DNA from 3 places in the Bacillus sp. D48C genome. Region 3 is predicted to be linked to each of the others. Evidence: riboswitches for the same ligand, from Rfam matches in the RefSeq annotation. Region 3 holds a riboswitch; each other region holds the start of a gene.
The links. Region 3 has a riboswitch for lysine ahead of ACLBXA_RS07255 (amino acid permease). Riboswitches for the same ligand answer to the same signal wherever they lie in the genome.
Positions count from the first base shown of each region.

Region 1: it holds a riboswitch for lysine, as region 3 does, so the genes downstream of both, ACLBXA_RS13480 (amino acid permease) here and ACLBXA_RS07255 (amino acid permease) in region 3, are expected to answer to the same signal.
Region 2: it holds a riboswitch for lysine, as region 3 does, so the genes downstream of both, lysA (diaminopimelate decarboxylase) here and ACLBXA_RS07255 (amino acid permease) in region 3, are expected to answer to the same signal.

Region 1 is NZ_JBKFAQ010000004.1:318,238-321,454, reverse strand. It holds gene ACLBXA_RS13485 (ABC transporter permease) at 1-574, opposite strand, end outside; gene ACLBXA_RS13480 (amino acid permease) at 635-2,059, opposite strand; lysine riboswitch at 2,207-2,388, opposite strand; gene gapN (NADP-dependent glyceraldehyde-3-phosphate dehydrogenase) at 2,566-3,217, opposite strand, start outside.
Region 2 is NZ_JBKFAQ010000005.1:224,250-227,466, reverse strand. It holds gene lysA (diaminopimelate decarboxylase) at 1-1,140, opposite strand, end outside; lysine riboswitch at 1,321-1,502, opposite strand; gene ACLBXA_RS15330 (DUF3888 domain-containing protein) at 1,592-1,987, opposite strand; gene ACLBXA_RS15325 (LTA synthase family protein) at 2,241-3,217, shown strand, end outside.
Region 3 is NZ_JBKFAQ010000002.1:411,900-415,116, reverse strand. It holds partial or broken gene ACLBXA_RS07265 (hypothetical protein) at 1-113, opposite strand, end outside; gene ACLBXA_RS07260 (iron-sulfur cluster biosynthesis family protein) at 147-452, opposite strand; gene ACLBXA_RS07255 (amino acid permease) at 566-2,032, opposite strand; lysine riboswitch at 2,145-2,336, opposite strand; gene ACLBXA_RS07250 (GNAT family N-acetyltransferase) at 2,722-3,171, shown strand; gene ACLBXA_RS07245 (sulfite exporter TauE/SafE family protein) at 3,211-3,217, opposite strand, start outside.

The DNA.
Region 1 (3,217 bases), on a different contig from region 3:
GTAGTCCGCCCAATATGAGAACATTTGCGGAATAAAACAGCATGTAAATGATTAGGGCGTTACAAGTAATACGAATGATCAGCCATATATTTTTTTCGTGACTATCACGCCACATCCAATGTATGTACATGTTCCAAGCTTTCGTAATCATTAACGCGATAAAGATTGTACATAAAAAAGGTACAGTTAATTGCAATGATTGCATAGCAAGTGGTACGAGAATAAGGAACGTAAATAATAATGGAAAAAGCTGAATGATGTAATTGTATAGAAGAGATTTTTTGAAATAGGATGTTAATTTCTCTTCTAATGCAAGCAAATAGACAGCATCAGGTTTTTGAATAAATGTACGGATAGGGGATCTCGTTATAATGAATGTAAGTACAATCGTGATGAGTAGTAAAGATATTCCTTTAGAAGGAGATGTTTTTAGAAACTGAGCATAGTAGTATGCGCCAACGCATGAAATAAAGATAAAGCTATATAGTAAACCGTTAATCATACGTGCAAAGTATGTAATGATATTTTGAATATGTTGTTGGAAGCGACTGCTCCATAGCGATTCGATTGACATGTTTTTCACCTCTTTGTTCTATTATATATGTTTTACAAAAGAAAAAACGAGCAAATTGCGTTATGCAACTTGCCCGTTTTTCTTTTCGTTATTTTTTTTCTGATCACGATTCATTAATGGATAGAAAGCAAATCCAATTACGAATAAACCAATTCCGAGAAGGAACGTTTTTATATCGGATGCGCCGGTTTTAATAACCCATAGTGCGTAGCAAAGTGCGATCACTGCGACTATACCATCTGTAATTCTTGCCCGCATTTCATTTTTATATGTTTCACCAGTTGCGACTAGTTTTAACTGGAAGATTGGTGAAACGAGATATGGAATGAGGTAGGCCAGTGTTGATACGGTAATAACGAATGTATAAGCTTCCGCAATAGTTCCTGATAATGTTGAGAATAGGAATACTTGCGACATAATGTTTGTTAATCGTAATGAGTAAATTGGACTTCCTTTTTTATTTGTTTTCGTGAAGAAGGAAGGGAAGAAACCTTCTTTTGCTGCTTGATAAGGTACTTCTGAGCTTAATAAAATCCAGCCTAAGATAGAACCGAACAGGGAAGTAAGAGCAAGTAATGCCATAAGTTTCCCGCCGCCATGACCCATTGCAGCGTTTAGTGCATCTGCTAATGGACGTTCCGAAGCTTGTAATTTATCAACATGAAGTACACCCATTGTTAAAATTGTAATTCCTAAGTAAATCGCAACTGTAATAAGTAATCCCGCAACTGTTGCACGTTTTACCGTTTTTGGAGAAACAGCACGGTTTGATAAAAGAACGGCTGATTCAATTCCGATAAACGCCCAAAGCGTTGTAAGAGCAGCTAAATTTACTTGTGAAAGAAGACCGTGTGATACACCTGATTTATCAATCATCGGCGTGTACCATTGTCCAAACTTAGAAGCTTCGAATGCAAATAACGTAACGACGATGAATAAAAGGAATCCAGTTACTTTCGTTGTTGTTGCTAAGAAGTTTAGCTTTCCAGCTCCGCTTACACCATTTGTTAATATAATATGAGTTCCCCAAAGTAAGATGGAACAAATCGTAAATGTAATTAGTTTTCCGACTTCTACGTTAAAAGAACCGATTGAAAATAGTAGTCGCGTATCTTTCATAATTGGGAAGAAGAGCGATAAATATCCCGCAAATGATGTAATGATGGCAACGTTACTTGCCCAGTTTGCAACCCAATATCCCCATACCATACTGAAGCCAGCCATTTTTTTCTTTTTTGGTGTTGAGAATAAAGCATATGCATGACTTTGTGGCCCTGTCGTTAAATCAGGACGACGAATTGCTAAATTACCGAAAACAAGAGCTAGCATTAAAACACCAAATCCTGTAGTTAACCAAGCTAAAGTGACACCGAGTGGGCTTGCTGTTTGTGCCAACGTACTTGGCACCATGAAAATACCAGCGCCAACCATGTTACCGACAACGAAAGCTGTTAGTACCCAAAAGCCCCATTTTTTTTGTTGCATAGAAAATACCTCCAAAGTTAGTATAACCAAGTCAAGCGAGGAGATATGTATGTCTTCCTGAGTCAGGAAGAGAAGTCCCAAACAAAACAAAAAAAGCACGTAATCTGCCGCTACATGCTTTCTATCTTATAAGAAACCCACGACATATCTCTCGATAGCTCTCCACAAACGAAACGTTTGTGACAGTTCTGCACTTATTAAATGCAGACCCAGCAAGCGTGCATGGTGGACACGACTTACTTCGGCAACCATTCCTTTCTCATTCCTTCATCAATGCCACTACATCTCCTGAAATGATACTCTTAATGATTGCAACCTCTACCTCACCGAGATACGAATGAGGATTTAAATATTAAATTAACGTCTTTAAGAGTAACAAATGAATTTTTATACGTCAATGGATATAGTAATAATCAGATTATAGAGAAGAGTTTGTGATTAGGAATGAATAATTATTTGATATAAAAAGAAGCCGATCTAAACTAGATCAGCTTCTACATATAAAATTAAACTAAGTTTAATACTGTTACTTTTTCACGTGTCATAGACTCAAGGCTCTTACGAATACCTTGTGCGCCCATACCTGAACCTTTTACACCAATGAATGGGAAGTGGTCAGGGCCGCGCTCTGTGCGTCCGTTAATTTGTACAGAACCAGTTTCGATTTTGTTAGCAATTGCAAATGCTTTGTTAATGTCTTTAGTGAAGACACTTGCTTGCAGACCGAACTCTGATTTGTTAGCAATTTCAATTGCTTGTTCATCTGAAGAAACACGGATGATTGGAAGGATTGGGCCGAATGGCTCTTCCCAAGCAACTTTCATCTCTTCTGTTACGTGATCGATTAATGTTGGGTAAATTAAGTTACGCTCACGTTTGTTACCGATAACGATTGTAGCACCTTTTTCTACAGCGTCGTCAACTAAACCTTGAACGAAGTCAGCAGACTTGTCGTCGATTAATGGAACGATTGTGCTGTCTTGTTCTGGAGATCCAACTGATAGTTCAGCTACTTGTGCTTTTACTAAGTCAACAAGCTCGTCCGCTACGTTTTCGTGTACAAGTACACGTTTAATAGCTGTACAACGTTGACCAGAGTAAGAGAATGCACCGCTTACGATATGGTTTGCAGCATCTTGTAAGTCAGCATCTTCACGA
Region 2 (3,217 bases), on a different contig from region 3:
ATCAGCAGAAGCGACTTTTGGTAAATGAATATCCCAAATCAACATATCTCCACTCTCACAGCATTTCCCAGCAATCGAAACGAGTTCCTCATTCTCATCATTCCCTCGATTCGCTAACATTGCTTCATAACGCGCACTATATAAAGCAGGTCTTAAATTATCTGTCATTCCACCATCGACTGATACATATTTCCGAATACCAGGAATATCTTTCACAGATCCAACTGTATAAATTGTTGTCCCAGCATCACCTACAATGCTACGGCCTGGTTCAATCCATATTTCTGGCAATGGATATTCACATACAGTAAATTGTTCTCTCACTGCACTTGTTACAGCTCGCACATATGTCTCAAGAGTTAATGGTGTATCCGACTCTGTGTAGCGTATTCCAAATCCCCCGCCTACATTTAACACTTTTACTACATAGTTTGTTTGCTCTCTCACTTCTTCTAAAAATTGGCGAAGAACTTCAATTGCTCGAACAAAACCAGCTGTTTCAAATATTTGCGATCCGATATGTGAATGAATCCCTAGCACATTATAATTTGATTTTTGTAAAGCAAATCCAATTGCCTGCATCGCTTGACCGTTTGAAACGCCAAATCCAAATTTCGAATCATCTTGGCCTGTTGTAATATATTCATGTGTGTGCGCCTCTACTCCAGGTGTTACACGAATTAATATGTTCACAAATTTTCCATGTTGCATCGCTAAATCGTGTAAAATTTCTAATTCAAAGAAATTATCTACGACAAAACAACCAATATTCGCCTGAAGAGCCATCACTATCTCTTCTTCTGTTTTATTATTTCCATGAAAATGAATACGTGATGCTGGAAATCCAGCTTGGAGCGCAGTATATAATTCTCCCCCAGAAACAACGTCTAATGACATATTCTCTTCACGAGCTACTCGGCACATCTCCATGCACAAGAACGCCTTGCTTGCATATGCTACTTGATAAGAGAAACCACTTTCTTTAAAAGCACGATGAAACGCTCGGCATTTTCCTCGAATAGACTCTTCATCGTATACATAAAGTGGTGTTCCGTATTGCTTTGCTAGCTGCGTCGTATCGCACCCTCCAATTTCTAAGTGTCCTTGCCCATTAATTCGGCTTGTGCCGTGTAAATACATTTAAATTCCTCCCTTATTTCCTCTAAAACTCATAACCCCAATCTTCTATTCATTGCAGCACGCTTTTAGATAGACAAAAAACGCGCGGAACAATGTTCACACGCGTTTCTTATTAGGAAAAATATATATTGAAAAAATAAACGAGTTGTTATCTCCTCAAAATAAGAAACCGCATCAACATCTCCAAATAGCTCTCCATAAAATAAATCTTATGACAGTACTACATTTATTCAATGTAGTCCCAATATATGAATAAGATGGTTATTCTTATATTTCGGCAATAGTCCCTTTCAACCTATGATCACAGATTCCATTAAATCTCCCATAGCTTACTCTTTCCTATCGCGGCCTCTACCTTTGAGAGTAGATGAGGTAAGTCTATTTAATTTTCAAACATCTAATTGTTGCTATTAACAATACCAAAGGACCATTTTATTTGTCAAACAATTTTTTATATTGTTTTTTTACAGTTTAATTTTGTATCGTTTGGTAAGCGCTTTACTGAAATCTTTGTCACTTCCCATTCGCCTTCTTCGTTATTAAATGTAATCGTTACCTTCTCAAATGGTGGAGCAATTTTCCCAGCAACACGTTCATACTTTGTCACTTCAATACTTGCTTGAAATAAATATGTACCGCTATACACTTTTTTTAAACTAATAATTTTAGGACATTGATAAGGTTTCAAACTTCCATATTGTTTTTCAATTGCTTTATTTATTTTTGGAAATAAAACAGAATAAAGTGCATCTTCCATAAGAGGTGCATCATATTGAGCTACCGACACACTCGGTGAAGTAAAAAGTATAACACTACTGCATGCTATAAAATATAATAATTTTCGCATTATAACCTCCGTATATCACGCGATTCTTTCTACGTACGATAATTATCATACATAGAAATTCTGTTTTATTGTCTCCCACCAATCTTTTTCTACTCGATTATTATAAAAAAGCCCACAACCCCCTTTTATTTTCGTATAATGATACTCATAGTATAATAATCATAATAACAAAGGACTGTTCGTATATATAAAAGGAGTCGTTAAGCAAACTGACTCACAAGAACTGTCATGCTTTTTAGGAGAGGAGTATATTATGCTACAACATCTGTTTCCAAAACTGCGATTTGCACTCGTTGCAGTCGTTTTACTATGGATTAAAACATATATTGTGTACAAGCTAGCATTTGATATTAAAATTGATAATTTCTTTGAAGAATTCATGCTTTTTATTAATCCACTAGCTGCGTTACTTTTATTTTTCGGCTTAGCTTTACTTGCATCTAAGCACCGAAACCGAATTATAATTGGAATCAGTTTTATACTGTCATTTATTTTATTTGGAAACGCAATGTTTTATGGGTTCTATAACGATTTCGTTACTTTCCCGGTTTTATTCCAAACAAACAATATGGCTGATTTAGGGACAAGTATAAAAGAACTCTTTACGTACAAAACATTACTTTTATTTGCAGATGCAATTATTTTAATGTTTATTTCGCGTAAATTCCCATCATTTGGCGACAAAACACCACTTTCCCGCTCAGAGAAGCGAACTTTCTTTAGCGGTGTAACAGCTTTATTAGCACTACAAATTGTTGTATCAGTTATTTATAAACCACAAATGTTCTCACGCTCATTTGACCGTCAAACTGTTGTGAAAAATTTAGGTTTATACACATATCATCTATTTGATATTACACTTCAATCCAAGTCTTCAGCTGAGCGTGTATTTGCAAGTGGCGATGGATTTTCTGAAATTAAGAACTATACAGACTCAAAAGACAAGCAAGTTGATAAAAACTTATTTGGAGCTGCAAAAGGTAAAAATGTAATTTTAATTTCAATGGAATCTACACAAAGCTTTGTTATTAATAAAAAAATAAATGGAAAAGAAATTACACCATTTTTAAATGAATTTATTAAGGATAGCTTCTATTTCGATAACTTCTATCATCAAACTGGACAAGGTAAAACTTCTGATGCTGAATTTATCGTTGAAAACTCACTTTACCCACTAGATCGTGGTTCTGTATTCTTTACTCATGCAACAAATGAATACACAGCTACACC
Region 3 (3,217 bases):
GAATCTACAAAGATTCTTTTAGAAAAATTAGGATCGTGTTTACAAATAGAATCAGCTATTTTCTCTGCTAATTCTTCATTAAATAAAAATTTTAACGGAACATATTTACCCATTTTTTCACCTCGGTGGTCAAATGAAAACAATTTTTATTTTTTAATCGACAATCCATAAACTAAAGTCTCACTCGGAGTCGTAATACTAAAACCTGTCGTCTTATAATCAAGTTTCACTGTATCACCAGTGTATTCTTTCGTGAATGAATCCATTTGTACGATAAGCTCTACATCTTCATATACAACATCATCTGCGTTATATGTATCCCAAATTAAATCGACATCAACGAAAATACTACAAGAGTTCGTCATTGTTCCTCTAATGCGAACGATCTTTTTATCTTCACGTTCTAATCTACGTATAGCTGCTTTTGCTTCATCAGTAATACGAATGTTCATTGTATCCCAACCTTTATTTATATTTCCTTTATTATTGCAAAAACAGGAGCAATAATAAAGGAAAGAGGTTTGCAACAAAAAACGAGCAAACAAATTTGTTTGCTCGTTTCACTTTATTTTAGTTCACATTTATCAAGTGGAATCACTTTTGTTTTTTTCGTAAATTTATAACCTAACCATAGTACTAAGAAGAGTGGTAAACCGATGTAAGAAACGAGTACACCGTTCCAATCAATTGCTTCACCCATAAATGCGCCGTAGTTTTGTCCTAAAATTACGATGATACAAAGTGTAAATGCGAAGATTGGACCGAATGGGAACCATTTTGCTCTATACGGTAAGTCTTTTAAATCTTTTCCTTGTGCGATATATGCTTTACGGAAACGGTAATGACTAATTGCAATTCCGACCCATGCGATAAAACCAGACATTCCAGATGCGTTTAATAACCAAATGTATACAACACCGTCACCGAATAAAGAAGCAATGAAAGCAATACTACCAACAATTGACGTTACGATTAATGCGTTAACAGGTACACCGCGGCTATCTAATTTACCAAGAAACTTTGGTGCTTTTCCTTGGCGAGCTAAGTCCCAAAGCATACGAGTTGATGCATACATACCAGAGTTACCAGCAGATAGTACAGCAGTTAAAATAACAGCGTTCATAACAGAAGCAGCAAAGGCAACGCCCGCTTTTTCAAAAATAAGTGTAAACGGACTTACTGTTACATCACTTGCAGCAAGGCTTTCAGTTGTATAAGGAATTAGTAAACCGATAACGAGAATCGCAAGGATATAGAATAAAAGAATACGCCAAAAGATTGAACGAATTGCTTTTGGGATATTACGTTCTGGATCAGATGTTTCACCAGCAGCTACTCCTAATAATTCAGTTCCTTGGAAGGAGAAACCAGCTGCCATAAATACACCGATAATTGCCATGATACCGCCGTTAAATGGTGCATCTGCAACTGTGAAGTTTTTAAATCCAACAGTTTCGCCGCCCATAATTCCGAAAATCATCATGAAACCAACAATTAAAAAGATAATAATAGTAACTACTTTAATAAGTGCGAACCAATATTCAGATTCACCAAACCCTTTAACAGATAAATAGTTTAAAAGGAAAATAATAGCTAAACATAATCCACTCCAAATAAGAGAAGGAGTATCTGGGAACCAAAATTTCATAATTAATGTTACAGCTGCAAGTTCAGCAGCAATCGTAATTGCCCAGTTATACCAATAGTTCCATCCAAGTGCAAAGCCAAGTGATGGATCAACAAATTTTGTTGCATACGTACTAAAAGATCCAGTAACAGGCATGTAAGCTGCAAGTTCAGCTAAGCTTGTCATTAAAAAATAAACCATAATTCCAATTGCGGCGTATGCAATTAATGCGCCACCAGGTCCAGCTGTATGGATGACACCACCGCTGGCAAGAAATAGTCCGGTACCAATTGTACCACCGAGAGAAATCATCGTAAGGTGACGAGATTTTAATCCGCGTTTTAATTCACCTTGTCCTTGTGTAGTTTGCGTTTTAGAGGTAGATTGATTTGTTGCGCTATTCATGTTCAACACTCCTTTTCTTGTAGGTTAGGAAGGAGCGGGGGAGAAAAATACAAAAAACCGCCAAAGGAATTTGGCGGAACGTTTCACAAATAACCACCCCATCATACCCTTCCGTTAAGATAGCACCCCACGTTTACACGGTAATTTGTAAACGTGACAGTTCTGTTCCTTTCGGAGACAGCCCCAGCTCATATTTCCAGAGAAGAAATATAAACTTCGGCAACCTTTCCTTTCAAACGGAGTTGGTGACATTCTCTGTGTCTCGTCCGTTTTACTCATAAAAGTCGCAACCTCTACCTCATCGGATTGATGAGGATTTGATATATTGCTAAGATTTTTAATATATGGCAATTGTAATGACTTTCTGAATATATTGCAAGATATTTTGTTAGGAAAAGTCAAAAAATATCGGTTATTGTATAGGAAACGCTTGCAAAACTCCACCCGAACCTACTATTATGTAGCAATAAGCAAAGAAAAAATTGTTATACAAATGTTTCGCAAAAAATATTGAAAAACCCTCTAAATTAAAAGAAAATTCAGAAAAATATAATTCGACATAACTATCAAAAGAGGATTATTCCTTAAATTCGTTTCAAAGAATAAGTATAAATTTAACGGATAGAATGAATATTCTTTTTATTTTTAGTAAAATTGAGGTATTGTTTAATTGAAAAGGGGAAATCAATATGAAATTAGAAACAGAAAGGCTCTATATAGTGCCGTGTACAGAAGAGAGGATTCAAATTGCTAACGAGCAAGGATATAATAGCGGTCCGCATATTGTAGGGCATGTAAAGAATGTAAAACGAGATGCAGCTATATTACCATGGGGTGCGTGGTATGTTCTTCGGAAAGAAGATGATAGCTTTTTAGGTGATATTGGGTTTAAAGGGAAACCAAACGAGAAGCAAACAGTAGAAATTGGCTATGGATTTATTGAGAAATATTGGAATCAGGGCTATGCAACAGAAGCTGTAAGAGAACTAATCGATTGGGCTTTCAAAACAGGAGAGGTAGAAACAATAATTGCAGAGACACTCCTAGATAACTATAGTTCGATTCGTGTTTTAGAAAAGTTACATATGAAGAGAGTAAATGCTACAGAAACGATGATTAATTGGAAAATAGAAAAATAAAAAATACCGCTCGAAGTATATCGGGCGGTATTTTTATCGTTATGGT